Regions from separate parts of the Solibacillus sp. GQ1 genome, predicted to be linked through region 1. Evidence: predicted binding sites of a transcription regulator. Region 1 holds the regulator's gene; each other region holds the start of a gene.
What was found. The regulator LexA, encoded in region 1, represses DNA repair genes until DNA is damaged. The targets are predictions, from matches to a motif close to CGAACATATGTTCG.
Positions count from the first base shown of each region.

Region 1 (10,161 bases):
TCCGGCCGCCCAACAAGCGAGCAAAGAAATTTCAGATTCGGACTTACGAAAAATTTTACGTGAAGAAATGCGCCAAGCACAGCGCATGCAAAAAACATCTATTCGACAAGGGGATTTATCACGCTTTTACCAATAGTGTGTAAATTATAAAAGATCGAGTAAAATCGGTACTGAACAAATTTAGGAGTGTGGAATTTAGTGGGCAAATATACAAAAGACGATATTAAACGTCTAGTAGAAGAACAGCAAGTAAAATTCATTCGTTTACAGTTTACAGATATTTTAGGAACAATTAAAAACGTAGAAATTCCTGTAAGCCAACTAGATAAAGCATTGGACAATAAAATGATGTTTGATGGTTCATCAATCGAAGGTTTTGTGCGTATTGAAGAATCAGATATGTACTTATATCCTGATTATGATTCATTTATGATTTTCCCATGGACTGCTGAAAAAGGGAAAGTAGCACGTTTCATCTGTGATATTTACAATCCGAACGGTACACCATTTGCAGGAGATCCACGTAACAACCTGAAACGTGTATTAAAGGAAATGGAAGAGCTAGGATTCACAGATTTCAACTTAGGGCCAGAACCGGAATTTTTCTTATTTAAACTGGATGCAAAAGGCGAGCCAAGCTTGGAAGTTAATGACCACGGGGGTTATTTCGACTTAGCACCGACAGATTTAGGTGAAAACTGCCGTCGTGATATCGTATTAGAACTAGAAGAAATGGGCTTTGAAATTGAAGCATCTCACCATGAGGTTGCACCGGGACAACATGAAATTGACTTTAAATATGCGGATGCAATTACAGCTTGCGACAATATCCAAACATTTAAATTAGTTGTTAAAACAATTGCACGTAAACACGGTTTACACGCAACATTCATGCCAAAACCTTTATTCGGTGAAGCCGGATCAGGAATGCACTTCAACGTTTCGTTATTTAAAGGAAAAGAAAACGCCTTTTTTGATGAGTCTACTGAATTAGGTCTTTCTGAAACAGCGATGCAATTCATGGCAGGTGTACTTAATCATGTTCAAGGCTTTACTGCAATTACAAACCCGACAGTAAACTCTTATAAACGTTTAGTACCAGGTTATGAAGCACCATGTTACGTAGCATGGTCTGCACAAAATCGTTCACCTTTAATACGTATTCCTTCTTCTCGCGGAGTTTCAACACGTGTAGAAGTTCGTTCGGTCGATCCATCAGCTAACCCATATTTGGCGATGGCAGTAATTTTAGAGGCTGGTCTGGAAGGGATTCGTAAAAAATCAACGCCACCACCAGCAATTAACCGCAACATTTATGTAATGAGCGAAGAAGAGCGTAAAGCAAACGGCATTGATAACCTGCCTGCAGCTTTAGACGACGCTTTAAACTTACTTGCAAAAGATGAAGTTGTTCAACGAGCATTAGGCAACCACATCTATGCTAACTTTAAAGAAGCAAAAGAAATCGAATTCGACATGTACCGTTCTACTGTCCATCAGTGGGAACGCGACCAATATATGAAGATGTACTAAGAGAAAGCGCTGGAGTTAAAATTCCAGCGTTTTTTTTATAGGTATACATATTATTTAAAATTATAACCAATATAATTTTGAACTAAAAAAACCGGCAATAAAAATTGCCGGTTCAATATTTTTTATTTATTGCCGTTTTGGAATTTGTTCTTACCAAATTGACCCGATGCTTGTTGTTTTTTAGCTTCGGCCTGCTGGTTTTGCTGTTTCACTTGGTTAACATCTGTTTCCATGCCAAACTCAGCGCTCATTGAAGAAAGCTTCTTCTGTAAACCGCTGTTTGCGAACAAACCGGAAGATTGTTGCTTTTTGGCTTCGGCCTGCTGGTTTTGCTGTTTTACTTGGTTAACATCTGTTTCCATGCCAAATTCGGCGTTCATGGAAGAGAAGTTTTTCTGTAAACCATTATTCGCGAACAATCCAGAAGATTGTTGCTTTTTGGCTTCAGCTTGCTGGTTTTGCTGCTTCACTTGGTTTACGTTAGTTTCCATCCCGAATTCAGCATTCAAGGAACTTGATTGCTTTTGTAAACCGCTGTTTGCAAACAAACCGGAAGATTGTTGCTTTTTAGCTTCAGCTTTTTGGTTTTGCTGTTTTACTTGATTAACGTCCGTTTCCATACCGAATTCGACGTTTTTATTATTGATGTTGTTTTTATTTTTTGACATCAATATCACCTCCTGAGATTATTCTGTTCAGAGGTTGTTTTATTATTCGGTTAAATAATTTGCCAATTTTTTTATTAAAGTACAGGGCAACAATAAAAGGACACTGAAGCTTGAGTGTATGTCGCCGTATATATCCCGTAAATACTGTTTTAAATGAAATATTTACTAGCAAGCTTATTGAGAAGAACGCTAGGTATGTTTGGCGATTAAATCATATAATAGTATAAGACAAAAATAATAATAAAAAGGAGGAAATTATGAAACTCGATACAATGATGCAAGAGTTAGAAGCACTTGGGAAAGAGCGTACAAAAAAGATTTATATGTCCAATGGGGCTAAGGAGCCGTTGTTCGGTGTAACGATTGGCTCGATGAAACCGTATGTAAAACAAATAAAAATAGACCAGGAACTGGCCGAACAGCTCTATGCTACAGGCAACTATGATGCTATGTATTTCGCAGGAATTATTGCGGATCCGAATGCAATGACTGAGGAAGATTATGACCGCTGGATGGAACAGGCCTATTTCTATATGATTTCGGATTATGTTGTGGCAGTAACTCTGGCGGAATCTGATATTGCGCAAGAAGTAAGCGATAAGTGGATTGCCAGTGGTGAGGATCTGAAAATGTCGGCAGGGTGGCATTGCTACTGCTGGCTTCTCGGCAATCGTAAAGATGAGGAATTTTCAAAGGAAAAGTTAATGGACATGCTCGAGTATGTAAAACAAAATATCCGTCAAGCACCGCAGCGCACACAGGTGGCGATGAACAATTTTGTCATGACAGTCGGTGTTTCATTTAAACCTTTACATGATGAGGCAGTGCAAATTGCAAATGAGATCGGACCAATTGAAACGAAACGGGAAGGGAAAAAACCGGGTTTGCTTCATGCTTATGAGGAAATTGAAAAACAGGTGGAAAAAGGGCGAATCGGTTTTAAACGTAAATATGTACGTTGTTAATTGTAAAGAGTTATACCTTGTTTTTTCACAATACAATTGTATAAACTAAAATTATGGGAATTTCAAGGAGGCTTATTACATGAAAAAAAGTATTGCTATCGATATGGACCAGGTACTAGCTGATTTTTATTCGAAATTACGTGTGACATATAACGAAAATTTCGGAACAAATTTTACAGATGAAGAGTTTCTTCTGACGACACAGCGCGATTTGCCTCGAGAAGATGCGAAGAAATTATTTGCAATATTAAATGAGCCTGACTATTTCAGAGATTTAAAAGTACTGGATGAAGATGCGATTAAAGTCATTCAAGAGTTGCAGGAACATTATGAAATTTTTATTGCGACAGCTGCAATGGATGTACCGGGTTCATTTACAGCGAAATACGACTGGTTAATGGAGCATTTACCCTTTATTAAAACACAGAACATTGTGTTTTGCGGAAATAAAGCGGTAATACATACCGATTATTTAATTGATGACAGCCCACGCCAACTCGCAGCATTCAAAGGGACAGGTATATTGTATTCGATGCCGTACAATCGATCAGAAGAAGGTTTCATGCGTGTTCATAACTGGAAAGAAATTAAACAGTATTTTATAAAACAAATGGAAAGTGTTTAATAAGTAAAGGGTTGCGATTCTGCAATCCTTTTTTATTTTTGTAGTCATTTCGTATAACGCAATAGTATAATTTAAATTATTGGAATTATCTATAAATTATAAGGGGATAAAAAGAATGAAACCGATTATTGGATTAACAATGTATGATTTTGACAAGAAGTTGGATATTAATAACACGTATTTAATTTCAATTGAACAAGCGGGAGGTATACCGATTTGTATACCGAATGCTACAGAAGAAAACGTAAATGAGTTATTAGATCTAATTGATGGCCTCGTATTAATTGGTGGAGCGGATATAGATCCATTGTTGTTTAATGAAGAACCGCACCGTCATATCGGAAGTGTTGTACGGAAACGTGATGACAGCGATCTTTTATTGATGAATGAAGCCTATAAAAGACAAATGCCGGTTCTCGGTATTTGCCGCGGACAACAGATTATGAATGTCGCATTCGGGGGGAAGATAATTCAGGATATACCCTCACAAGTAGTGAACACAATTTTACATAAACAGCCTTCAAAGCGAGGGGAACTGGCACATACCGTTGAAGTAAAGACACCTAAATTTAAAGAGATTTTTAAAGAAGACTCATTCCGTGTAAATACATTTCATCATCAATCGGTTGGAAAGCTAGGGAAAGGGCTCGTTGTTTCGGCACTTGCTAAGGACGGCATCATTGAAGGGATTGAACATGAATCGCATCCATATTGTGTCGCGGTGCAATGGCATCCGGAAGAATTGGCTCCGAACGGTGATGTTTATGCACAGCGCTTATTTAATAGTTTTGTAGAAGCATGCAATAAATAACGAAAGGCTTAGTCGTTCGCGGCTGAGCTTTTTATTTTGTAAATAAAAAACTTGCCGATTCTATTAGAATGGCAAGTTGATGATTAATGGATATTTCGATAGAGGCCGACCACTTTACCTAAAATAGAAACTTGGTTGACAATGATTGGTTCCATTGAGCTATTTTCAGGCTGTAAACGGAAATGAGTTTTTTCTTTGTAAAAGCGCTTAACAGTTGCTTCATCGTCTTCCGTCATTGCTACGACAATCTCTCCATTGTTCGCAGTAGACGTTTTTTTAACGATCACATAATCCCCATTTAAAATCCCGGCTTCAATCATGGATTCTCCCATAATCTCAAGCATAAATAATTCCTCTTCCGGTGAGCCGTAAGCATCCGGCAACGGGAAATATTCCTGGATATCCTCGATTGCAGAAATAGGCAGACCAGCTGTAACTTTACCGATCAGCGGAACATGAATAACACCTTGTTTTGCGATATTCATCTCTTCCTGATCCAATATTTCAATGGCACGCGGCTTTGTAGGATCACGGCGGATAAGCCCTTTACTTTCTAAACGAGCTAAATGCCCGTGGACAGTTGAACTGGAAGCTAAACCTACTGCTTCTCCAATTTCGCGAACTGATGGCGGATAGCCTTTAGCACGAACTTCCTCTTTTATAAAAGTTAGAATAGCTTGCTGCCGCTTTGAAATTTTTTGTGTCAACTAACTCACCTCTTTATCATGCTATTTTTCTTAAAGTAAGTATAGCAGTATGCGAACATGAATGCAAACATAAGTTCGAAAAAACGGTTGACAAAAACATACGTTCGTATTATTATGAGAACAAACATTCCGAACGTACATTCGAAAGAGGGTTTTTCAAATGAAAAGAGTTAAATTAAATGGCTTCACATCAATGTTTCTACTATTCTCTGTACTTATGATTGCTTTATTCATGATGCAGGATGATAAAATTGAATTATACGAACACGTAAGCATAGAGCATGGCGATACTTTATGGTCGTTGGCAGAACAATATCGTGGTAAAATGGCTAAGCATGATTGGATCAATGAAGTAAAAAAGGAAAACGGAATGCTGGATGAAAAAGTTGTTTTAGGACAAGTATTGGTTGTGCCTGTAGAAAAAGATTCACAATACATAGCTCAGCTGAATGAATCCTCCGATATGCAATTGATTAAAGTAGCGAGAGGGAACAATGATAAAAACTAAAGCAGTGATCTATTGCCGTGTCAGTACGGATAAAAATACACAAGAAACATCGCTAGTGCGTCAGCAGGAGGAGCTGACAAAATACGCAAAATCATTCGGCTATAAAGATGTGGAGATTTTCATGGACCAGCATAGTGGATATGATGTCGATCGAGACGGATTACTCGACATGCTTGACTACATGAAAGAGTACGGTATTAAAGCATTATTTGTACAGGATGAAACCCGTTTAGGGCGAGGGAATGCCCGTATGGCAGTGCTGCACCTCCTGCAAAAATATGAAGCGACAGTATATACATTGAATGATGCAGGTCCTGTCGTATTAAACGAAATGGATACAATGCTGCTCGAAATTTTAGCGATTGTCGAAGAGTATCAGCGTCGTATGCATAATGCAAAAATCCGCCGGGGAATGCGCCGCGCTGTAGAAAATGGCTACCAGCCGCAAAATAATTTGAAAAACCGCGGTAATATTGAAGGGCGTGAACGAAAAGAAGTGCCTGTCGAAGAAATTGTTCAACTGCGTCAGAAAGGCTTAACCTTTGCAGAAATTGCTACGACTTTGTCTGGCTTGGGCATTTCTATCAGTAAAGCGACCGTACATAGAAGATATATTGAATATATGGAGCGACTTGAAGAGTAAACACTTGTTTTCAAGTCGTTTTTTTTATACCTTTGTAGTAGGTAGGAAGAAAGGTGAGATTCAAATGTTATCAAAAGAAAAATTAGCTCGCATTAACGAGCTTTCTAAATTAGCGAGAGAAGGTAAATTGACGGAAGAGCAGGCGAAGGAACGTACAGCGCTGCGCAAAGAATATTTAGATACTTTCCGTACTACAATGCGTGATACAATCGAGCATGTAAAAGTAATTGATGAAGAAGGCAATGATGTGACACCTGAAAAATTAAAACAAATTAAATCACAGAAGAAATTCTTAAACTAATAACATTTCATTAATATGTCACATTTAATATAAAGTATGACATATTTTATAGGACGTTTTTAGAAATTATTGTTTTCTTGTGAAAATTTGTCTACACTATAAAATGTATAAATATCGTACGAGGAAAGGATGTCACATAATGACACAACAGATGGATCAGTTAGCAATTAACGCAATCCGTACACTATCAATCGACGCAATTGAAAAAGCAAATTCAGGTCACCCAGGTTTACCAATGGGTGCTGCACCTATGGCCTATACATTGTGGACGAAGCATTTACGCCATAACCCTCAAAATCCTAATTGGTATAACCGCGACCGTTTTGTATTATCAGCTGGACATGGATCCATGCTTTTATATAGTTTATTGCATCTAGGTGGCTACGGTTTAGAGTTGGAAGAAATCAAAAACTTCCGTCAATGGAATTCAAAAACACCGGGACATCCTGAATATGGTCATACAGTTGGTGTAGAAGCGACAACTGGTCCATTAGGACAAGGTATTGCAATGTCAGTAGGTATGGCTATGGCTGAACGTCACTTGTCAGCAACATACAACAAGCCAGGTAAAGACATTGTAGACCACTATACATTTGCACTATGCGGTGACGGTGATTTAATGGAAGGTGTTGCTGCAGAAGCAATTTCTCTTGCAGGTCACTTAAAATTGGATAAATTAATTGTACTATATGATTCAAATGATATTTCACTTGATGGTGATTTAGAAAAGTCATTCTCGGAAAACATCCAAAAACGTTTCGAATCATACGGCTGGAACTATTTAAAAGTTGCAGACGGTACAGATATCGTGGAAATTAATTCAGCTATTGAAAAAGCGAAACAAAATACTGGCGGCCCAACTGTAATCGAAGTGAAAACTGTTATCGGTTTTGGTTCTCCTAACAAATCTGGTAAAGCAGATTCACATGGTGCGCCACTAGGATTTGATGAAGTTACTTTAACAAAAGCTGCATACGCTTGGGAACATGAGCCATTCTTCGTTCCAACTGAAGTATATGATACATTTAAAGCAGCTAGCGAAGTACAAGGTGTACAAGCAGAAGCAGCATGGAATGAATTATTCGAAAGCTACAAAAACGAATATCCAGAACTGGCTGCACAATTTGTAAACGCAATGGAAAACAAATTACCGGAGAACTTTGCATCTGAGTTACCTGTATATGAAGCAGGTACTGCAGTAGCTACTCGTTCATCATCTGGTGATGCAATCAATGCAATTGCAAAAACAACACCATCATTCTTCGGTGGTTCTGCTGACTTGGCAGGATCAAACAAGACAACTATTAAAGGCGCTGGCGATTTCTTTGCAGAAACTCCGGAAGGCCGTAACATTTGGTTTGGTGTTCGTGAATTTGCAATGGGCGCTGCACTGAACGGTATGGCATTACATGGCGGTTTAAACGTATTTGGCGGTACTTTCTTTGTATTCTCTGACTATGTACGTCCAGCAATTCGTTTATCTGCATTAATGGGATTACCTGTAACATATGTGTTTACACATGACTCAATTGCAGTAGGGGAAGATGGTCCTACACATGAGCCAGTTGAGCATTTAGCATCATTACGTGCAATGCCGAATCTTTCTGTTATCCGTCCTGCAGATGCAAATGAATCTGTAGCTGCATGGAAATTAGCTGTAGAGAGCAAATCAACGCCAACTGTATTAGTATTATCTCGTCAAAACTTGCCGGTATTGGATCTTGCGACAGAGACAGTATACGATGGTGTTGAAAAAGGTGCTTATGTCGTTTCAGCTTCATCTAAAGAAACTCCGGATGCCCTGTTAATTGCAACAGGTTCTGAAGTTGGCTTGGCAGTAGAAGCTAAAAAGGCACTACTTGCAGAAGGAATTGATGCATCTGTTGTATCAATGCCATCAATGGACCGCTTTGAAAAACAGTCCAAGGAATACAAAGAATCTGTATTACCAAAAGCTGTGACGAAGCGTTTAGCAATTGAAATGGGTGCATCACTTGGCTGGCATAAATATGTTGGCTTTGAAGGCGATGTATTGGCAATCGATAAATTTGGTGCATCGGCTCCAGAGAAAATTGTGTTAAAAGAATACGGCTTCACAGTAGAAAATGTAGTTGCGAAAGTAAAAGCACTTTAATTCGAAGCTCAAAATGTCACTTGTCTACTATGGCAAGTGGCATTTTTTTATTTCTAAATCAATCGGAAGCCCGACTTATTGTATAGGTGACAAGAAAAAAGCTTTGGCAAAAAGAGCTGAATTCAGATACAATAGGCCCATACAGATAATAGGATAACGTGCGATTTTACTGAAGGAATGGTACGATAATAAAGAAATATGGAAGTATCAGATGAAGGATGTGGATGAATCATGACAGCAGAAAATAAGCAAAAAGAAATTACTACATATATCGAACAGACACTTTATTTCCTATCGAATAAAGCGGATCTTGAAAAATTCCAAACAATGCTTCAAAAAAATATCGATGAAAAAAGAGCTTCCTCCACGTCAACGACTGATTTTTATGATCGATTAATGTTAAATATTGCGTATTATGTGGAGAATAAAATGGCATGGACAGATCTTGTTCGGGAAACATTCAGTTCAGGAAAAGTGCCAACCGTTTCTTATATCGAAAATGAATTAATGGCACAGCAAATGCAAATCCGCAACAGTGTCGGAGAGAAAATGGACGATTACAAGAAAGCATTCCATCAGCAATATAATGCATTAAAGGTAGAGGATGAAGATGTGATTTACGATTATGCTTATGCATCCGTGGAGCATGCATACCGTATTGATTTTTTGACAGTTGCCTGTGCTAAAAATGCAAATATTTTAACAGAAGGCGATATCGAGGAAACAATCAAATTGCTGGATGGCTACATGGCTTATTACACGGACCAGCTTGTCAATAAAATGACGCTTTCTTAAAAGGAGATATAAAATGAACACACCATTTATTTATTTACACAAAGCACCTAAAGTAGATGCAGATAAGCAACCGGCGATTTTCTTGCTGCATGGATTAGGGAGCGATGAAAATGATTTACTACAACTTGTTGATTCGTTTTCAACAAATTGTCATATTTTTAGTTTGCAAGGACCGATTAAACATCGTCCGGGCTATGCATTTTATACATTTGAAGAAGAGGGTAAGCCGAATCGTGCCATTTTCGATAAAGTGCTGAAAGGTATAGAATTATTTATTAAAGAAGCTATTTGGGAATTCAATTTGGATGAACAGCAAATTTATGTTGTTGGCTTCAACCAAGGGGCAGCGATGGCACAGTCACTTGCGATGGTGATGGGCAATGCCATTCGTGGAACAGCAGCATTAAACGGTTATTTACCGGAATTCGTTGCGCTTGAATATAGTAAAAAAACGATGGATAAATCTAAAAT
Region 1 is NZ_JCAXEX010000001.1:2,026,238-2,036,398, reverse strand. Features, by position in the region: gene AC6CH1_RS10455 (MerR family transcriptional regulator) at 1-136, shown strand, start outside; gene glnA (type I glutamate--ammonia ligase) at 199-1,533, shown strand; gene AC6CH1_RS10445 (gamma-type small acid-soluble spore protein) at 1,656-2,201, opposite strand; gene AC6CH1_RS10440 (DNA alkylation repair protein) at 2,459-3,166, shown strand; gene AC6CH1_RS10435 (5' nucleotidase, NT5C type) at 3,246-3,791, shown strand; gene AC6CH1_RS10430 (gamma-glutamyl-gamma-aminobutyrate hydrolase family protein) at 3,907-4,602, shown strand; gene lexA (transcriptional repressor LexA) at 4,686-5,309, opposite strand; gene yneA (cell division suppressor protein YneA) at 5,470-5,817, shown strand; gene AC6CH1_RS10415 (YneB family resolvase-like protein) at 5,804-6,460, shown strand; gene AC6CH1_RS10410 (DUF896 domain-containing protein) at 6,525-6,761, shown strand; gene tkt (transketolase) at 6,901-8,895, shown strand; gene AC6CH1_RS10400 (DNA helicase) at 9,127-9,690, shown strand; gene AC6CH1_RS10395 (alpha/beta hydrolase) at 9,704-10,161, shown strand, end outside.

Region 2 (10,161 bases), 1.7 Mb from region 1:
ATTTACGTGACAATATGGTGCTTTACAAAGAAGACCGTGTACAGCGTCCGCTTTATTATGCGGTAATCGATGAGGTTGACTCAATTTTAATCGATGAAGCACGTACACCGTTAATCATTTCCGGACAAGCAGGGAAATCTGCACAGCTATACGTACAGTCAAATGCATTTGCCCGTATGTTAAAGCAGGATGAAGATTACAACTATGAAGAATCAACAAAAGGCGTAACGCTTACAGAGCAAGGGATCGAAAAGGCGGAACGTGCATTTGGCATCGACAACTTATTCGATTTAGCACATGTTCGCTTAAACCATGCGATCAACCAAAGCTTAAAAGCACATGCATCAATGCATAATGATGTCGACTATGTTGTGCAGGATGGGGAAGTTGTAATCGTTGACGGCTTTACTGGTCGTCTAATGAAAGGACGTCGCTATTCAGATGGTCTACACCAGGCGATTGAAGCAAAAGAAGGTCTTGAGATTCAAAATGAATCGATGACAATGGCGACCGTTACATTCCAAAACTATTTCCGTATGTATGAGAAACTTTCTGGTATGACAGGTACAGCGAAAACAGAGGAAGAGGAATTCCGCAACATCTACAATATGCAGGTTGTAGCGATTCCTACGAATAAGCCGATTGCCCGTGATGACCGTCCTGATCTAATTTTCGCAACGATGGAAGGCAAGTTCAAAGCAGTTGCGGAAGATATCGCAGAGCGTCACCGTTTAGGACAACCGGTACTGGTTGGTACGGTTGCAATCGAAACATCAGAAATCATTTCAAAATATTTAACGAAATTTAAAATTCCACATAACGTTTTAAATGCGAAAAACCATGAACGTGAAGCGGAAATTATTTTAAATGCCGGTCAAAAAGGTGCCGTTACGATTGCGACAAACATGGCTGGTCGTGGTACAGATATTAAACCGGGTGAAGGTGTACTTGAAATTGGCGGTTTAGCGGTAATTGGTACGGAGCGTCATGAATCACGCCGTATCGATAATCAGCTTCGTGGTCGTTCTGGTCGTCAAGGAAACCCGGGGGTAACGCAATTCTATCTTTCCTTAGAAGATGAGTTAATGCGTCGCTTCGGATCAGATAAAATGAAGTCGATGATGACAAGACTTGGTATGGACGATACACAGCCGATTCAATCAGGCATGGTTTCAAAAGCAGTAGAATCAGCACAAAAACGTGTTGAAGGTAATAACTTCGATGCGCGTAAACGTCTATTACAATACGATGATGTACTTCGTCAGCAACGTGAAGTGATTTACAAAGAGCGTGAAGAAGTTTTGGATTCGGAAAATATGCGTGCATTAGTTGAATCAATGATTTCTCAGGCAATCGAAAATCAAGTGGCCCTTCATACACAAGGCGAGAAGGAAAACTGGACACTGGATGCGTTAGTTGACTATATCGCGGCAAATCTACTGGATGAAGGCGATATTACAAAAGAGCAGCTTGAAAATAAATCTCCAGAAGAAATGATTGCATTCATCTCTGAAAAAGTGACAACTCGCTATGATGAAAAAGAAGAAGCAATGACACCAGAGCGTATGCGCGAATTCGAAAAGGTTATTTTACTGCGTTCAATCGATTCAAAATGGATTGATCATATCGATGCAATGGATCAGTTACGTCAAGGGATACACTTACGAGCTTACGGTCAAAACGATCCATTACGCGAATACCAGCAAGAAGGTTTCGCAATGTTCGAGGACATGGTCGCAGCAGTACGTGAAGATGTGGCGAAGTACGCATTAAAAGCGGAAATCCGCAGCAACCTGCAACGTGAAGAAGTAGCAAAAGGCCAGGCTGTTAACCCGAAAGAAGAAGGCGCAGCCAAACCGAAAAAACTGCCAACACGCAAAGCCGAAAACATCGGACGCAACGACCCATGCCCATGCGGCAGCGGCAAGAAATACAAATCATGCCACGGCGTAGGCCAATAAAAGCAATAAAACCGAGGTCATTGATACTATGCTCAATGACCCGGTTTGTTTTTTACTAAATTATATTTATTAAATAGTGTTGTAAGTGAATACTTGGTGTTTAGTGTGACACTAGTTGATTGGAGTGAAGGGCGAGGACTCCTGCGGGAACAGCACGACGCTCGAGACTACAGGCTCGAGCCGTGCCCGCGGAAAGCATTCGCCCGGAACGGAAATCAACGGGATACACAAGCCACAAGCCTTTACTTTAACACCCAAATACGGAGGAAAATATATGATGGAATTAGCAGATGTGCGTAATGCACTCGAAAATACAGCTACAAAACTAGCGGACTTCAGGGGGTCTCTTTGACTTAGAAAACAAAGAGGCTCGTATCCAGGAACTAGATGAACTTATGCTTGAACCGGAATTCTGGAATGACCAGAACGGCGCACAGGCAATTATTAACGAAAGCAACGGCATTAAAGCAGTTGTCAACGAATACAAAGAATTAGTCGATACACAGGAAAACCTTGAAATGACGCTCGAGCTTTTACGTGAAGAACCAGACACAGAATTGCAGGAAGAACTAGGCAAAGAACTTACTGAATTCCAATCAAAAATGGAAGATTTCGAACTGCAAATGCTGTTATCTGAACCATACGATAAAAACAATGCCATTTTAGAACTGCATCCAGGTGCTGGTGGTACTGAGTCACAGGACTGGGGCTCAATGCTATTACGTATGTACACACGCTGGGCAGAGAAGCGCGGCTTTAAAGTAACGACAATCGACTACTTGCCTGGTGATGAAGCCGGCATCAAATCGGTTACATTACAAATTTCAGGTCATAATGCGTACGGCTATTTAAAAGCGGAAAAAGGTGTACACCGTCTAGTACGTATTTCACCGTTCGATTCATCAGGCCGCCGTCATACATCGTTCGTTTCATGTGATGTTATGCCGGAGTTCAATGATGAAATCGAAATCGACATTCGAACAGAGGATTTAAAAGTCGATACGTACCGTGCAACAGGTGCCGGTGGTCAGCACATTAACACGACCGACTCTGCTGTACGTATTACCCATCTTCCAACAGGTGTCGTTGTACAATGTCAGTCAGAACGTTCACAAATTAAAAACCGTGATGCAGCAATGAAAATGCTTAAATCGAAGCTGTATCAGCTGGAAATTGAAAAGCAGCAGGCACAGCTGGATGAAATTCGTGGTGAGCAGAAGGAAATTGGCTGGGGTTCGCAAATTCGTTCATATGTGTTCCATCCGTATTCAATGGTAAAAGATCACCGTACAAGTGCAGAAACAGGGAATGTAGGCGCCGTAATGGATGGCGATCTCGATGTGTTCATTACTGCCTATTTACGATCAAAAATCTCATATTAAAATCTTTCAGCGATCATCGGTTGAAAAATTGAAAGCCGTGCCTTAGTAAAAAGCTAAGGCACGGTTTTTTTAGTGAAATTTAAGCTAAGTAATAATTTTCCTCTTGTCAGATTTTAAAAAATATGTGAAAATACTAATACGAACAAACGTTCTTATTAATTGGAGGTATTCGTATGCTGCAAATTCCTTCTAAAACGATTCCGTATTATGAGGCTGGGATTTATTTGCCATTGCTGTTAATTATTCTTGGGAAGGATTACTCAATAGTGGAGCAAAGTCCGTTCAAATTTAAAAATCCCTATTTGCAATTAATCGATGCTGTACGTATCAAAATAGAGCATGACTTAAAAGAAACGAAGGACTATTTTCAACTTCATCAGATGCGCTTAGTGAGAGGCAAGACGGATGATTTGTTTACCGAGTATCATTTTTACTTTGGGGGAATCATGGAGTGTAGAAGATATTCGAATATTCGCCTTCGTAATCAAAGTGAGTTACTTCTTGCTGAATATTTTCAAAAAAACTGATGCTCTTATAAGATCCTATTGCGCTGTAAAAGCAGATATTTATAGTACATCGCAGCGCGTACATATTGCTGGTTGAATGATTTCATATTGATATCCAGACTAATCTCAGTATTATCCACAAAAGTTACGAGCGTTTTATCACCATCTTCACTAATATTAATAATAGGATTCAAGGATAACCAAATATTTTGAGGTGAAAACGGCGAAAATAGCGGGAATAAAATGCACGGATCCCCGAAATCATAGGCCACCATTATCGGCAACTTATGTTTATTCTCTCCGAAAAAGCTTCTCGCCTGATATTTGCTGGCGTCATAGGAACTTCCATGCAGACGACACGTATCTCGAATAATTTTTAAAGGTTTATACGGAGATGTAGATTGGCCGTACTTGTCCAAAATGGCAGTGTGAATTTTATCTCGATGCTGATAGGACCTCAAACAGAAGGTAGAGTTAGAAATAATGTAATTGGATTTTTGTGTTAAATTACTAATCATTTTGTATCCCCTATCTTTCCTACTTTTTTAATTGCTTAAATTTTCACTATACATCTAAACTACTGCATAATTTGCTAAAAATCAACATTATATTTAGAAAATTCTGTCATATGATAATTTTTCAGAATATATTGCAAATTGTATGATTTTTAACTTATAATGGTTAAAAGAGGTCGAGGTGATATCGATGGATAAATATTATTCGTATACAGACTTTTTAAAAGCGGTTAGTCAGCAGTCCACTGAACATCATGCAGAGAAGCTATTGAATGAAATTTATTTAGATTTATTTATTAGTCGGTTGCAGCGGATGCAACGTATTGAACAATTAAAGCTACTTATCGATACATCGTTAGATCAAAAGAACGAACAAGCATTTCACAGCTATACTACAGAGTTAAAAGAGTTATTGGAAACAGTTTCTTAAAGGCCATCCTATTCAGGTGGCTTTTTTTTATGGGCAAGCAGCGGGTTCCGGTTGTTTTCTAATAAGTGAAAGAAAGTTTCCAATAAAATTAAAATAGTTCTAATAAATTGGTTAGTTTCTAATAAAAAGGATAATTCTTCTAATAAGTGAGATTTTCGAATAACTGGTCCCAACCTTCAAATAAATCACCAAACTTTTCTAATACCCGCCACCAAAGTTCTAATAAAACCAGCCCATCCAAAAAGACACACAACTACATTAAATTCGAATGTACGTTCGCAATTTTATCGTAAATTAAAAACGGGTATGTTAAAATAGAAGATAATATAAGCGACAGAAAGGACAATCTGAATATGACAGAAACTTTTACAATAAAGTCCGCCTATCAGCCTGCCGGGGATCAGCCGGAAGCGATTAAACAGCTCATACAAGGGGTTAAAGAAGGCAAGCGTCACCAGACTTTGCTTGGGGCGACAGGTACGGGTAAAACATTTACGATTTCCAATGTAATTAAAGAAGTGAATAAACCGACGCTCGTGATGGCACACAATAAAACACTGGCCGGCCAATTATATAGTGAGTTTAAAGAATTTTTCCCGGACAATGCGGTTGAGTATTTCGTCAGCTATTATGACTATTTCCAGCCGGAAGCGTATGTACCGCAAACCGATACGTACATTGAAAAGGATTCCAGTATTAATGAAGAAATCGATAAATTGCGCCATTCGGCAACGACTGCGTTATTTGAACGGAAAGACGTCATTATTATCGCGTCCGTATCGTGTATTTACGGTCTCGGTAATCCGGAGGAATATCGTGAAATGGTCGTTTCCATCCGTACAGGGATGGAAATCGAGCGCAATCAGCTACTTCGGAAACTGGTCGACATTCAATATGAACGGAATGATATTAACTTTACACGCGGTACGTTCCGAGTACGCGGGGATGTTGTCGAAATTTTCCCGGCATCACGTGATGAGCACTGTATCCGTATTGAGTTTTTTGGTGATGAAGTCGACCGGATCCGTGAAGTGGATGCACTGACAGGCGAAATTTTAGGGGATCGTCAGCATGTAGCCATTTTCCCGGCATCCCACTTCGTAACACGCGAAGAAAAAATGAAAGTTGCCATTGAAAATATCGAAAAAGAGTTGGAGGAGCGTCTTGCCGTCCTGCGTTCGGAAGACCGTTTACTGGAAGCACAACGCTTGGAGCAACGGACAAATTACGATTTGGAAATGATGAAGGAAATGGGCTTCTGCTCAGGTATCGAAAACTATTCGCGCCATCTGACATTGCGTGAAGCAGGGGCAACGCCGTATACATTATTGGATTACTTCCCGGAAGACTTTTTGCTTGTCGTTGATGAAAGCCATGTTACATTACCGCAAGTACGTGGTATGTATAATGGAGACCAGGCACGTAAAGGGGTACTGGTCGAGCATGGCTTCCGTCTCCCGTCCGCATTGGATAACCGTCCGCTTATGTTTGACGAGTTTCAGTCAAAAGTAAGCCAGGCGATTTATGTGTCGGCAACACCGGGTCCATATGAATTAGAACATACACCGGATATGGTGGAGCAGATTATTCGTCCGACAGGGCTGCTTGATCCGACAATTGATATCCGTCCTATTGAAGGGCAGATTGATGACCTGATCGATGAAATTCATGAGCGCATCCGTCGTAATGAACGAACACTCGTCACGACATTAACGAAAAAAATGTCCGAAGATTTGTCGAGCTATTTAAAAGAAATGGGCTTGAAAGTCGAATACTTGCACTCGGAAATCAAAACGCTGGAGCGGATTGAGATTATCCGGGAGCTTCGTAAAGGAACATATGATGTGCTGATCGGCATTAACTTATTACGGGAAGGTCTTGATATTCCGGAAGTATCCCTTGTCGCGATTTTAGATGCGGACAAGGAAGGATTCCTCCGTTCCGAACGTTCACTCATTCAAACAATTGGACGTGCTGCACGTAACTCGAACGGACATGTCATTATGTATGCCAATAATATGACAGATTCGATGACAAAAGCGATCGGTGAAACGAAACGCCGTCGTGAAACTCAAATGGCATACAATGAAAAACATGGTATTACACCGAAAACTATTATTAAAAAGATTCCTGAAATTATCCGTGCTACACAAGCTGCGGAAGGGGAAGAAACATATATTACAAAAGTGACAGGCGGCAAAAAGCTGACGAAAAAAGAGCTGGAGAAGCTTGTTGAGACATTGCAAGTTGAAATGAAAGAAGCCGCAAAAGCGCTGGACTTTGAACGCGCGGCAGAACTACGTGACATGATATTTGAATTGAAAGCAGAAGGGTGAACAATGTGAAAAATACAGAAATTGTCGTACAAGGTGCACGAGCGCATAATTTAAAAAATATTGATGTCACAATTCCACGCGATAAAATTGTCGTTGTGACAGGGCTTTCAGGTTCCGGTAAATCATCACTGGCATTCGATACGATTTATGCGGAAGGGCAGCGTCGTTATGTCGAATCATTGTCTGCATATGCACGACAATTTTTAGGACAGATGGACAAGCCGGATGTCGATACAATTGAAGGTTTGTCACCGGCCATTTCGATCGACCAGAAGACGACGAGCCGAAACCCTCGCTCGACTGTCGGGACAGTAACGGAAATTTACGATTATTTGCGCCTGCTTTTTGCGCGTATCGGAAAACCGTACTGCCCGACACATGGGATTGAAATTACATCACAGACGGTTGAACAGATGGTTGACCGCCTGATGGAATATCCGGAGCGCACGAAAATGCAGCTGCTTGCTCCTGTTATTGAAGGGAAAAAAGGAACGCATGTAAAACTGCTTGAAGACTTGAAAAAACAAGGCTTTGTTCGTATCCGTGTAAACGGGGAACTGCGTGATCTCGATGACAATATCGAGCTGGATAAAAATAAAAAGCACACAATTGAAGTAGTTGTGGACCGTGTTGTCGTAAAAGAAGGCAATGAAACACGTTTAAGTGATTCCCTTGAAGCAGCGCTTAGAATTGCGGATGGCCGCGTTCTAGTCGATGTGATCGATCATGAGGAGCTGTTATTCAGTGAGCATCATGCATGTCCGCTATGCGGCTTTTCGATTGGTGAACTGGAGCCGCGCATGTTTTCATTCAACAGTCCATTCGGGGCCTGCCCTACATGTGACGGGTTGGGAAGTAAGGCAAAGGCCGATATCGACTTAGTCATTCACAACTGGGACTTAACGTTGCTTGAAAATGCGATTGCACCATGGGAATCCGTATCGTCCAACTACTACCCGCAGCTGTTGGCATCTGTATGCAAGCATTACAATATTCCAATGGATGTGCCGGTAAAAGATATTCCTAAAGAGAAAATGGATAAAATTTTATACGGTTCGGGTAAAGAGAAAATTTTATTCGAATATACGAATGACTATGGTAGTGTGCATAAGAAAAATATCGAATTTGAAGGTGTCATCGCGAATATCGAGCGCCGCTTTACAGATTCTTCTTCGGACTATGTTCGTGAATCGATGCAAAAGTACATGACTGAACAGCCTTGTGCTACTTGTAAAGGGCACCGTCTGAAAAAGGAAACGCTGGCAGTAAAAATTAAAGACCAGAATATTTCGGAAGCGACGCGTCACTCCATTCAGGAAATGTATGAGTTCTTTAGTTCAGTAGAATTAACAGAAAAAGAACGCCAGATTGCGAATTTAATTATTCGTGAAGTTATTGAACGACTGAAGTTCTTATTGGACGTTGGTTTAAATTATTTAACGCTTGCACGGTCTGCTGGAACATTATCCGGCGGGGAAGCACAGCGTATTCGACTGGCGACACAGATCGGCTCCCGTTTAACAGGCGTCCTTTATATTTTGGACGAGCCGTCAATCGGCCTGCACCAGCGTGACAATGACCGGTTAATTAATACACTTGTAAATATGCGTGACCTCGGTAATACATTAATTATCGTAGAGCATGATGAAGATACAATGATGGCAGCGGATCATTTAATCGATATCGGTCCGGGTGCCGGTGTACATGGTGGTCAAGTCATTGCGCAAGGGACACCAAAGCAAGTAATGAAAAACAAAGAGTCGATTACCGGCCAATATTTAAGCGGAAAGAAATTTATTCCGCTGCCGCTTGAACGCCGTAAATCAGATGGCCGAAAAATAAAGATTAAAGGTGCTTCTGAAAATAACTTGAAAAATGTCAGTGTCGATATTCCATTAGGGCAGTTCATCGCCGTTACAGGTGTGTCGGGTTCCGGGAAATCAACATTGGTAAATGAAATCTTATATAAGTCGCTCGCATCAAAACTGAACCGGGCAAAAGTGAAACCGGGTAAGCATAAAACAATAGAAGGTTTAGAACAGCTGGAGAAAGTAATCGATGTGGACCAATCGCCAATCGGCCGTACTCCGCGTTCAAACCCGGCAACGTATATTGGCGTATTCGATGATATTCGTGATGTTTTTGCGATGACGAATGAAGCAAAAGTGCGCGGCTATAAAAAAGGACGTTTTTCGTTTAATGTAAAAGGCGGACGTTGTGAAGCCTGCCGCGGAGATGGCATTATTAAAATCGAAATGCACTTCTTACCGGATGTTTATGTGCCGTGTGAAGTTTGTCACGGGAAGCGTTATAACCGTGAAACACTGGAAGTAAAATATAAAGATAAAAATATTTCCGACATTTTGGAGATGACGGTAGAAGATGCGTTGGAGTTTTTCGGGAACTTGCCAAAAATCCAGCGTAAACTGCAAACGATTGTCGATGTCGGTCTTGGTTATGTGAAGCTTGGTCAGCCGGCAACAACATTATCAGGCGGTGAAGCACAACGTGTAAAATTGGCGTCGGAATTGCATCGTCGTTCAACCGGCAAGTCATTTTATATTTTGGATGAGCCAACGACCGGTTTGCATGCCGATGATATTTCCCGTTTATTGATTGTACTGCAGCGTTTAGTTGAAAACGGGGAGACCGTGCTTGTTATTGAGCATAATCTTGATGTTATCAAAACTGCCGACCATATTATTGATTTAGGTCCTGAAGGCGGCGAAGGTGGCGGTACAATTTTAGCGACAGGTACACCGGAAAAAATTGCCGAAGTGAAAGAAAGTTATACAGGACGTTACTTAAAACCAATTCTGGACCGTGATCGTGAGCGTATGGAATCAAGAATTAAAGAAGCGCAAAATAAATAGATTGAAAAACTAAGAGCGCAAACGAAACTTTTCGTCCTCCCTCCCCGTATAATAACTATATACGAAGCAGAGGGAGGAATTTTTTTATGCAAGAAGAACGTAAACGCATTTTGAAATTAGTTGAAAGCGGTACAATTACGGCAGAAGAGGCGATTGTA
Region 2 is NZ_JCAXEX010000001.1:288,834-298,994, forward strand. Features, by position in the region: gene secA (preprotein translocase subunit SecA) at 1-1,961, shown strand, start outside; one part of gene prfB (peptide chain release factor 2) at 2,239-2,310, shown strand; one part of gene prfB (peptide chain release factor 2) at 2,312-3,343, shown strand; gene AC6CH1_RS01310 (YhjD family protein) at 3,517-3,870, shown strand; gene AC6CH1_RS01315 (competence protein ComK) at 3,876-4,367, opposite strand; gene AC6CH1_RS01320 (IDEAL domain-containing protein) at 4,555-4,794, shown strand; gene uvrB (excinuclease ABC subunit UvrB) at 5,148-7,130, shown strand; gene uvrA (excinuclease ABC subunit UvrA) at 7,136-10,003, shown strand; gene AC6CH1_RS01335 (DUF4097 family beta strand repeat-containing protein) at 10,090-10,161, shown strand, end outside.
Region 2: the regulator LexA is predicted to act here: its motif matches at 5,060-5,073, upstream of uvrB (excinuclease ABC subunit UvrB).

Region 3 (10,161 bases), 2.0 Mb from region 1:
AAGTATTGACTATAGAACCGGATTTTTGCTCTTTCATTACCGGCAATACATATTTCAAACCGAACAGAACACCTTTTACATTAATGCCATATACAAAGTCGAATTCTTTTTCTGTAATTTCTTCAAGAGGTTTTGCTGGGCCTTCAACACCAGCGTTATTCACAAAGCCGTCGATCCGGCCGAATTTCGAAATCGTTTGATCCACATAGTTTTTTACATTGTCTTCTTTTGACACATCTGCTTTTACGATTAAGCTGTTTTCATCTGTAAGTGAGAGTTCTGTTTGAACGGATTTAATCGCGTCTTCGTTTAGATCGACCAATACAACTTTTGCTTTTTCATTAACCAGTTTTCTTACAACCTCTTTACCAATACCTCCTGCTGCGCCAGTGACAATGATGATTTTGTTTTCGAATTTCACTTTCTTCGTCTCCTTTTTCTTTCAAATATTTTTTATAAATAAAAATAATTGAATTCCTATAGAAAGTATGGACTTTCTACTACTTCTCAATCGACTAAAAGAAATGAAATTATTGACAACTAAATTTATAATATGGTAAATTTATCTCGAAATAAAGATACTTTAATTTGAAATAAATTACAAGGAAGAGGTAGCACAATATGAACTTTGAAGAATTAGTAAAATCTCGCCATTCCGCAATGAACTTTATTGAAAATGAACAAATGACAGAAGAGGATTTTAAAAATATATTTGAGCTGACAAAGCTGGCTCCAAGCGCATACAACCTTCAGTTTACGAATTACTTGGTTATTACAGATCAAGAGAAGAAAGAAAGAGTAAAAGAATTAAGCTACAACCAATATAAAATCCATACATCAAGCGGTGTTGTTATTGTTATGGGGAATAAAAACAGCATTGAAATGCCGGAAGTCGAAAAAATCTACAGTCCATTAAAAATGCTGAAAATGATGGATGAAGTGGAATATGATATGACGATGGAATTGATTAAAGGATATAGTGACGGGTTAAAAGACAACCCGCATGAATTAAATTTAGAATTGATGCGAAATGCAGGGATTCACGCCATGCTTTTTATGATGAGTGCCAAGCATTACGGATTTGATACATGTCCAATGCATGTCCATAATGTTGATGAATTAAGAAAAGAGTTCAATATTCCAGATCATTTAGAGCCGGTTATGATGATTACGATTGGAAAAAGCGTTGATAAAGTACGCGCACGAGGTTACCGTAAACCGGTTGGAGAATTTGTGAATTTCAATGGGTATTAGTTAATAAAAATTAGGCGACTGAACATCCGATAAGGGATATTCAGGCGCCTTTTATATTGTCCGGATTTCATTCAGAACTCGGATTTATTCCTTCTATTAAATCCGAGTGAGGGCGCCCGATTGCGTAGCCTTGCGCATAATGAACGCCAACTGATTGGATGAATTCATATTCCGCCTTTGTTTCAATGCCTTCAGCAATTACTCTTGTCCCCGATTCGATTGCATAATTTAAAATAACTGTTAAAAGCTGCTGCTGTGCTTTATGCTGATCGATATTTTGAATAAGTGAGCGATCCAGCTTAATGAATTCCGGCTTTAGATAAATTAATGTTTTTAAACTATTGTAGCCTGAACCGACATCATCAACCGCAATACGATAGCCTTGTGACCGGTAGTGGGAAAGGACCCGTGCAAATTCCTCGAAATCTCCGACAGCACTGCGTTCCGTCAGCTCAAATACAACTTGCTCAGGGGAAATATTCAATTTTTCCAGTAAAGCCCTTGTTTCGCCGCTATGATATTTTTTATCGAGCAAAACATTTGGATGGATATTGATAAACAAAGTGAAATCTTTCGTCGTATTGTAATTGAGCAATTTTTTGTGATAGCGCACGAGCGAAAGATTCCGGCAAAAGCATTCAAACAAAAATACTTTATCCGTTTGTCCAACAAATTCATAGAAAATATCGGCCGTTTGAAAAAGCTTTAGCGCAATAGGGCGGTTCAATGCTTCAAAACCAAATGTCGTGTTGTATCTTACATCATAAATAGGCTGAAAATATGTACTCATTGCCTCCTGTGCAATAATATTTTTCAATGCTAATGACCGGGATAGATGACGGATTGTTTTACTCTTTAACAGAAACCGCTGCATCACTTCCTTGAAATCAATTGAATTGTTCGGCTTTGAATTTACGGATGTTTTCATGGAATGCTCCTACCTGTAGTAATGATTCTTAATTTTAAACGGAGATTGTTTCCATACTATAAAGGCAGTGTAAAGATTGGTTTTTTTATTATAGGTAATGGGTACTTGAATTAAAACTAACAGATAGTCCATTTTGTAGATTGAGAGAGCAGAGAAGGTTGGTAAGAAAGTTCTGAATATGAACAATCGGTGAATATCTTCTATATAAAAGTGGTATATGTTGGTATATTAATAAAAAATTAATGCAACTTTTACAAAAGGGGTGAAGAAGATGAAGATTAGTAGCTTGGCACGAAGATTTAGTCCAGAGTTAGATGATAGAAAACGCTCCCAGCTCCGCAAAGAGGCGGGCGAAGCATATAAAAAGCATGCACAGTATACGGATCCAAGTAAAAATCCACTGCTAAAAGTGCTGGAAAACCTCCTTTCCGGTAAAACAGAAAAAGATTTGCTAACACAGGATAATGCCAATCTGGCCGAAAATCTTGCAGTGGTAAATGACTTCACGTATAAACAAACACCAACATTGGATAATGTGCGTCCAGCATCAGCTGTCCCTTCATCTCAAGATTTACTTACAGCAGCAAATGTATCAACTTCCATTCCGCAAATGCCGGCAAACACTCAAAACCAACATTCAGAGCAAGTACAATCAGAGGAAGCAATCTCGTTGGCTAACGAAAATCTTTCCTTTACAATACCGGAAAAGTTCCAACAAGATTTTGCACGTAATCCAGACGAGCAAACAGTATTTGGTCGAGGGTTGGAAAAGCAGTTATTTCAGCGTTCATTCAATATAGTTGCAGAAAAGTATAACTCACATATTGCAATGGTGAATAACGGTTACCGTTTGACAGAGGAATCGGTTTTCTCCCAAATTGCATGACACTAAGCCCGCTCATATGGAGTGGGTTTTTTACATTTAAGTAAATTATAAAATTGCTTTGAAGCAGCACTTAGCAAATCATTCAGTGGTATAATATTTCCAAAGTTGAGAATATGGAGTGGTCTTTTTGGCGAAGAAGCAAGCAAAAACAAATGCAGTTCGTTTAATAGAGCAGAAAAAAATCGCACATGAAATTTTTGAGTATACGATTAACGACGGGGAATCGGTCGATGGATTGACCGTTGCCGGCAAAATAGGCCAGCCTGTCGAACACGTCTATAAAACATTGGTCGCGACTGCAGGAAAGGGCAATTATTTTGTTTTCGTCATTCCGGTTGATGCGGAATTAAATTTAAAGGCTGCAGCAAAAGTGGTAAGGCAAAAGAAAATCGAAATGCTCCCTGTTAAGGAGCTGCTTGGCTTAACCGGTTATATTCGCGGAGGCTGTTCGCCGATCGGGATGAAAAAGCTGTTTCCGACTATTATTGAGGAAGCGGCGACTGCACTAGATTATGTGATTGTCAGTGCAGGCAAAATCGGGATGCAGATCAAGCTTGCACCGGAAGATTTACAAAAGGCAACGAACGGGCAATTTGCATCGATTGTCTCATCATAGAAAGAAGGATTGTTGTGTCGAAGAAATTTAAATGGCAATGGGGAAGTTTTTTTGTAGGAATGATGATCATGGCGCTTGGTATTACAATGACGATTAAAGGGAATGTTGTGGGTACAGCTCCATGGGATGTTTTCCATATTGGTCTTTACAAGCAAATTGGATTGACGATCGGTTCTTGGTCCATTTTAACGGGTCTGACGATTATTATCGGGACATCGATTTATTTGAAACGCATTCCGAAGCTTGCCACGTTTTTAAATATGCTGTTCATCGGTTCATTTATTGATTTGTTCAACTGGCTCTTGCCAGAGACGAGTATTTTTGTACTGGAACTTGCGTATTTTACAGCAGGATTTTTTGTAATGAGCATTGGCTGTGCACTTTATATTGCGGCAAGTCTTGGAGAAGGGCCGCGTGATACGATTATGATGATTATTGCGAGTAAAGGCTATTCTGTGAAAACAGGGCGGCTCGTAATGGAGGTATTTGCGACAGGTGCCGGATGGCTGCTTGGTGGTCCTGTTGGTTTCGGGACGGTTATTTTAGCGCTCGGCACAGGTTATGTTATTCAGCCTTCCTTGTTTTTCTTTAAAAGAAAGCTTGAGGAAATAATCGGAGAGCCGCTTACATAAAATTTTCATTCTCTGTGCTAAAATATAGTGGAAATAGATATCGAAAGGATGAACGCGCATGTCAAACGTATTAAACACCTTTTTAGATGAAAACTTACTGGCACTACAAGCACAAGGTTTATACAACGAAATCGATCCGGTAGAAGGAGCAAACGGCCCGATCATTAAAGTTGGGGGCAAACAGCTTGTAAACCTGTCATCAAACAACTACTTAGGTTTGGCGACGAACGATGAGCTGAAAAAGATTGCTCAGGACACAATCGCCTCATATGGTGTTGGTGCAGGTGCTGTTCGTACAATTAACGGTACGCTCGATCTACACGTAAAACTGGAAGAAACATTAGCGAAATTTAAAGGTACAGAAGCAGCAATCAGCTATCAATCAGGCTTCAATTGTAATATGGCGGCAATTTCTGCTGTTATGGACAAAAATGATGCGATTTTATCGGATGCATTAAACCATGCTTCAATTATCGACGGCTGCCGTTTATCTAAAGCTAAAATTATTCCATTTGCGCATGCGGATATGGATGATTTACGTGCAAAAGCAAAAGACGCAAAAGAATCAGGCCTTTACAATAAAGTAATGGTTATTACAGACGGTGTTTTCTCGATGGATGGCGATATTGCCAAGCTTCCTGAAATCGTGGAAATCGCAAAAGAATTTGATTTAATTACGTATGTAGACGATGCACACGGTTCAGGCGTTACAGGTAAAGGTGCCGGAACAGTGAAGCATTTCGGTCTGCAACACGACATCGACTTCCAAATCGGTACATTGTCAAAAGCAATCGGTGTTGTCGGCGGCTATGTAGCAGGGAAGAAAAATCTGATCGACTGGCTAAAAGTTCGCTCTCGTCCGTTTTTATTCTCAACAGCATTACCACCAGGGGATGTTGCGGCGATTACACGTGCGGTAGAGATGATTATGGAATCAACAGAGCTGCATGACAAGCTTTGGGAAAACGGTCAGTATTTAAAAGATGGCCTAGCAAAACTTGGCTTTAATATCGGGGAATCGGAAACACCGATTACACCATGTATTATCGGCGAAGAAAAGCTGACACAACAATTCTCGAAACGTTTACTTGAAGAAGGTGTGTACGCAAAAGCAATCGTGTTCCCGACAGTACCAAAAGGAACAGGTCGCGTGCGCAATATGCCAACAGCGGCACATACGAAAGAAATGCTCGATGAAGCATTAGCGATTTACGAAAAAGTAGGCCGCGAGTTAGAAGTAATTAAATAAGCGACGTTAAGCTCAGCACTGATTTTGATGGTGCTGAGTTTTGTTATGTTGAGTATTATAAATAGTAAACTGAGGATTAAGTAAGGGTAAGTGAGGATTATTGAGATGAGTTTGAGGATTATTTAACTGAAATTGAGGATTAAATAAAAATGCGGCGAATAAAACACCGCATTTTCGATAGCAGAGCATTCAAAAGTCATTTCAAAACCGTCTGCGCAAACAGACCAAGCTTCGCGACACGCTGTATGGCTTCGCGCAAACGTTCTTCATCGACGAGCAGCCCGACACGAATATAGCCTTCGCCGTATTCACCAAAACCATTACCGGCTGCAACGGCAATATCCGCTCTTTCCAGTAAAAAGTCAGCAAACAGTTCACTCGTATATGGTGCAGGTACATGGAGCCATGCAAAGAACGAGCCTTTTGGTGCTGTGATTTCCCAGCCGATTTTATGGGCTTCTTCAACGAGTACATTGCGGCGGCGCTCATATAATGCACGCAATTCTTCTACACAAGATTGCTCTTCATTCAGTGCAACTGCGGCTGCATGCTGGATCGCAGGGAACTGGCTGCAAAACAGATGGTCCTGAATAATATTGATCGCTTCAATCATTTTTGCATTACCGACAGCAAAGCCGATACGCCAGCCTGCCATATTGTACGATTTGGACAATGTATAAAGCTCAATGCCGACTTCTTTTGCACCGGGTGCCTGAAGGAAGCTTGGCGGGCGTTCACCATCAAAGCCTAGTGCCCCGTAAGCGAAGTCATGGGCAACTGCAATGTTATTTTCTCTAGCGAACTGTACGGTCTGTTCAAAAAAATCATGCGTTGCGACACCGCCAGTCGGGTTGTTCGGATAATTTAAATACATCAATTTGGCCCGGTTTTTAATGTCTGTGGACAATGCTTCGTAGTCTGGCAAAAAGTGATTTTCCTCTTGAAGCGGCATCGTATCAAACTTTACATCTGCAAGTGTGACACCGGATAAGTAATCCGGATAACCCGGATCTGGGAGGAGCATATAATCGCCAGGATTCAAGAGTCCAAGCGGAAGTTCGACTAAACCGATTTTTGTTCCGCCTAAGACGGCCACTTCTGTAGCGGGATCAATGTCGACATTATATTCACGTTTATAGAAGTCCGCAGCTGCTTGCTTGAGCTCTGCAATACCACGGAACGGAGAATATTTATGTGTTTGTGGATCATTTGCCGCATTTTGCAGTGCTTCCACAATATGTGCCGGTGTTGGCTGGTCCGGGTTTCCCTGACCTAAATTAATCACATCGCGCCCCTCAGCAAGCGCTTCATTTACTTTGTTTACAAGTGCTGCGAAAAACTGTTGTGGTAATTGCTGAAGCTTTTTCGAGAATTCAATCATTCTTTATCACCTCTGAAAAATAGTAAGGTTAATGTTAGTCTAAAACTTCACTTAAGTAAAGTGAAGATTTTGACAACTTGAAGTGAGATGTTACAATGAAGTACGAATATGCGAAAATAGATTCGCACGGAATTTTTAAGGCGGTGGCAGTTATGAAAATCGGTTGTATTCAATTAAATGTTGGTTTTGGCAAGGTAGATGAAAACTATGAACGCGCGGAGAAATTTATTCGCGAAGCGGTAGCAGGCGGTGCTGAAATCGTTGTATTACCGGAAATGTGGAATACAGGCTATGCGCTCGAAAAACTGGAAGAGCTGGCGGACGAAAATGGAGAACGTACGAAATCATTTTTAAGCAGTCTTTCAAAAGAATTGGCGGTACATATTGTAGGTGGATCGGTATCGGTGAAACGTGATGATAAGTTTTTCAATACGATGTACACATTCAATCGCGATGGTGAATTAGTCGGCGAGTACAGTAAAGTGCATTTATTCCGCTTAATGGATGAGCATTTGTATTTGGAATCCGGCAGTGATATGAACCGTTTCGCATTAGGTGAGCTCGAAGCGGGCGGAGCAATTTGCTATGATATTCGCTTCCCTGAATGGCTGCGTTCCCATGCGTTGGATGGTGCTAAGGTGCTGTTTGTACCAGCACAATGGCCGACACCACGTATCGATCACTGGAAAATATTACTGCAGGCGCGAGCGATTGAAAACCAGTGCTTCGTCGTTGCGGTAAATCGTATTGCCCGTAAAGTGGAAAATTTCAATGGTCAGTCAATGATTATCGGGCCATGGGGTGAAGTGCTTTGGACAGGTGCAGAGGATGAGGAACTGGCGATTATTGACGTTGATTTTTCAACAGTCGATGAAGTGCGCGGCCGCATTCCTGTATACGAAGATCGCCGTCCGGGTCTTTATGAAAAAGTAATAAAAGAATAAATTTTAAAAGCGTACCGGATGAATGTCGGTGCGCTTTTTTTGCATTAAGCAGCAAATTAACTCACTGATACAATAAAAAAATCCCTCTCAACCAAAACAGCCACTACTTTCCACTTGCCATCTCACACGTCTCATTTTAATATAAGAACAAATGTTCGATATAAGGAGATGAGCTTTATGTATGAAAATGTGCCGGAACGTTCGATTATTTGTATTGATATGCGCAGTTTTTATGCAAGCTGTATTGCATCGGTTGAAAATTTAAATGTAATGGAAGTACCGATTGCGATTGTCGGAAATTTTCAGCAAAAGGGAAGTGTTGTACTTGCAGCGTCCCCTCCGATGAAAAAGCGCTTTAATATTCGCACAGGTTCACGATTATACGAAATCCCGCCACATCCGGATATTCGTCTTTTTGAGCCGCGGATGTCATTATTTATACGCATATCAATGGAAATTACACGTCTGTTCAACGAGTTCGTTCCAAAAGAGGCCATTCATGTATATAGCGTCGACGAAAGTTTTATCGATTTAACCGGAACCGAAAAATTATGGGGGCCGCCTGAAGAAACGGCAAAATACATTCAGCAGCTCGTTTACAACCAATTTGAAATTCCATGTGCAGTCGGTTTTGGCCCAAATATGCTGATGGCAAAACTGGCGCTCGACATCGAAGCAAAAAAGACGGGATTTGCGAAATGGACATATAATGATGTACCGGAAAAACTGTGGCCGATCATGCCGCTGTCCACGATGTGGGGAATCGGCAGCCGTACGGAAAGAACGCTGAATCATATGGGCATTTATTCTGTCTACGATTTGGCGCATGCCGATTTAGCGTTACTTGAAAAGCGCTTCGGAATTCTCGGCAATCAGCTGTATTACCATGCATGGGGAATCGATCATTCGACAGTCGGTGCGCCGATTATGCAAGGGCAAATCAGCTTCGGTAAAGGGCAGATGCTGATGCGCGATTATCGCAGTAGAAAGGAAATTTTAGTCGTATTGCTGGAAATGTGTGAAGACGTGGCAAGGCGGGCGCGGGAAGCGAAGAAAATCGGTCGGACGATTTCATTAGGGCTTAGCTACAGTAAAGATGCCTTCGGGGGCGGATTTCATCGTTCACGTACAATCGATGAGCCGACAAACGATACACTGAAAATTTTCGAAGTGTGTAAGCAGCTGCTCGATGAATTTTATGCCGAACGGCCGGCACGCAAAATTACGATTACATTAAGCAATATTGAAAGTGAATATTCGATGCAGCTCAGCCTGTTCGATGAGATGCGTTGGCGTAACCGCAAGCTCGGAGAAACGATGGACCGTTTACGTACAAAATACGGTACAACAGCGATATTGCGTGCGGTTTCCTATACGGAAGCAGGTACTGCACTGACACGGGCTGAATTAGTAGGCGGGCATAAACAATAGGGAGTGAAGGCGATGAACAGAGATAGAGGAACAATTAAATGGAGCGCAATGATGTTGCCGGAGCATGTCCAACTATTGCGTGAATGGCAGGAAGAGGACGCAATTGTTACCCAACCCCAACTTGACGAAGCCCAGTTAGAACAAATTAACATCAATCTGCAGCGAGCCTACACAGAGCATTGCCCGATCCAACTAAAAGTATGGGAGCAAACTGGCCTCTATACAGTTTCCGGGGCAATCCAAAAAATCAATATCCACGAACAATATGTCAAACTGGCAAACAGCGAAAGAATTCAGTTCCACCATATTTATGAAGCACTCTTGGATGAGTAGACTTTCCAGTTGTCCAATAAAAATATTGAAATGGGGGAGGCAACTCCAGCGGAAAGCGTCCGACCCGGAATGGAAATTGACCCAATGTTAGAAAGAGAAATTAAATTTCACTTGATTTTACAACCAGAGCCACTCGTATAAAAGTAATCTTTCTATTCGAATATTTCACACGTACAAATGTATTGCTGAAAAAGAATATTTTTAACATATTGTTTTTTAGAAAAGAACACCATATAATAAATTTCATGAAAATGTTTGAACATCAATATTTTTGGATGGTTATATGTATTTTCCACAAGGACATTTGTTTTAATAGATGAGAAATAATAGACGGTATATTCAGCGGTAACAGGCTGAAAACATGTCTTTTAAAGGATAGGGAGGCTTCAGATTGAAGAAAATTATGGTGACCGGTGCTTTAGGTCAAATTGGTTCGGAATTAGTAGAGAAATTACGCCATACGTATGGCACAGATAATGTATTGGCAACAGATATTCGAAAAATTGA
Region 3 is NZ_JCAXEX010000001.1:54,677-64,837, forward strand. Features, by position in the region: gene AC6CH1_RS00255 (SDR family NAD(P)-dependent oxidoreductase) at 1-421, opposite strand, end outside; gene AC6CH1_RS00260 (nitroreductase family protein) at 622-1,254, shown strand; gene AC6CH1_RS00265 (EAL domain-containing protein) at 1,322-2,182, opposite strand; gene AC6CH1_RS00270 (hypothetical protein) at 2,454-3,068, shown strand; gene ybaK (Cys-tRNA(Pro) deacylase) at 3,196-3,684, shown strand; gene AC6CH1_RS00280 (YczE/YyaS/YitT family protein) at 3,699-4,316, shown strand; gene AC6CH1_RS00285 (glycine C-acetyltransferase) at 4,375-5,565, shown strand; gene AC6CH1_RS00290 (pyridoxal phosphate-dependent aminotransferase) at 5,762-6,946, opposite strand; gene AC6CH1_RS00295 (carbon-nitrogen family hydrolase) at 7,099-7,890, shown strand; gene AC6CH1_RS00300 (Y-family DNA polymerase) at 8,068-9,321, shown strand; gene AC6CH1_RS00305 (YolD-like family protein) at 9,334-9,654, shown strand; gene AC6CH1_RS00310 (L-threonine 3-dehydrogenase) at 10,046-10,161, shown strand, end outside.
Region 3: the regulator LexA is predicted to act here: its motif matches at 8,035-8,048, upstream of AC6CH1_RS00300 (Y-family DNA polymerase).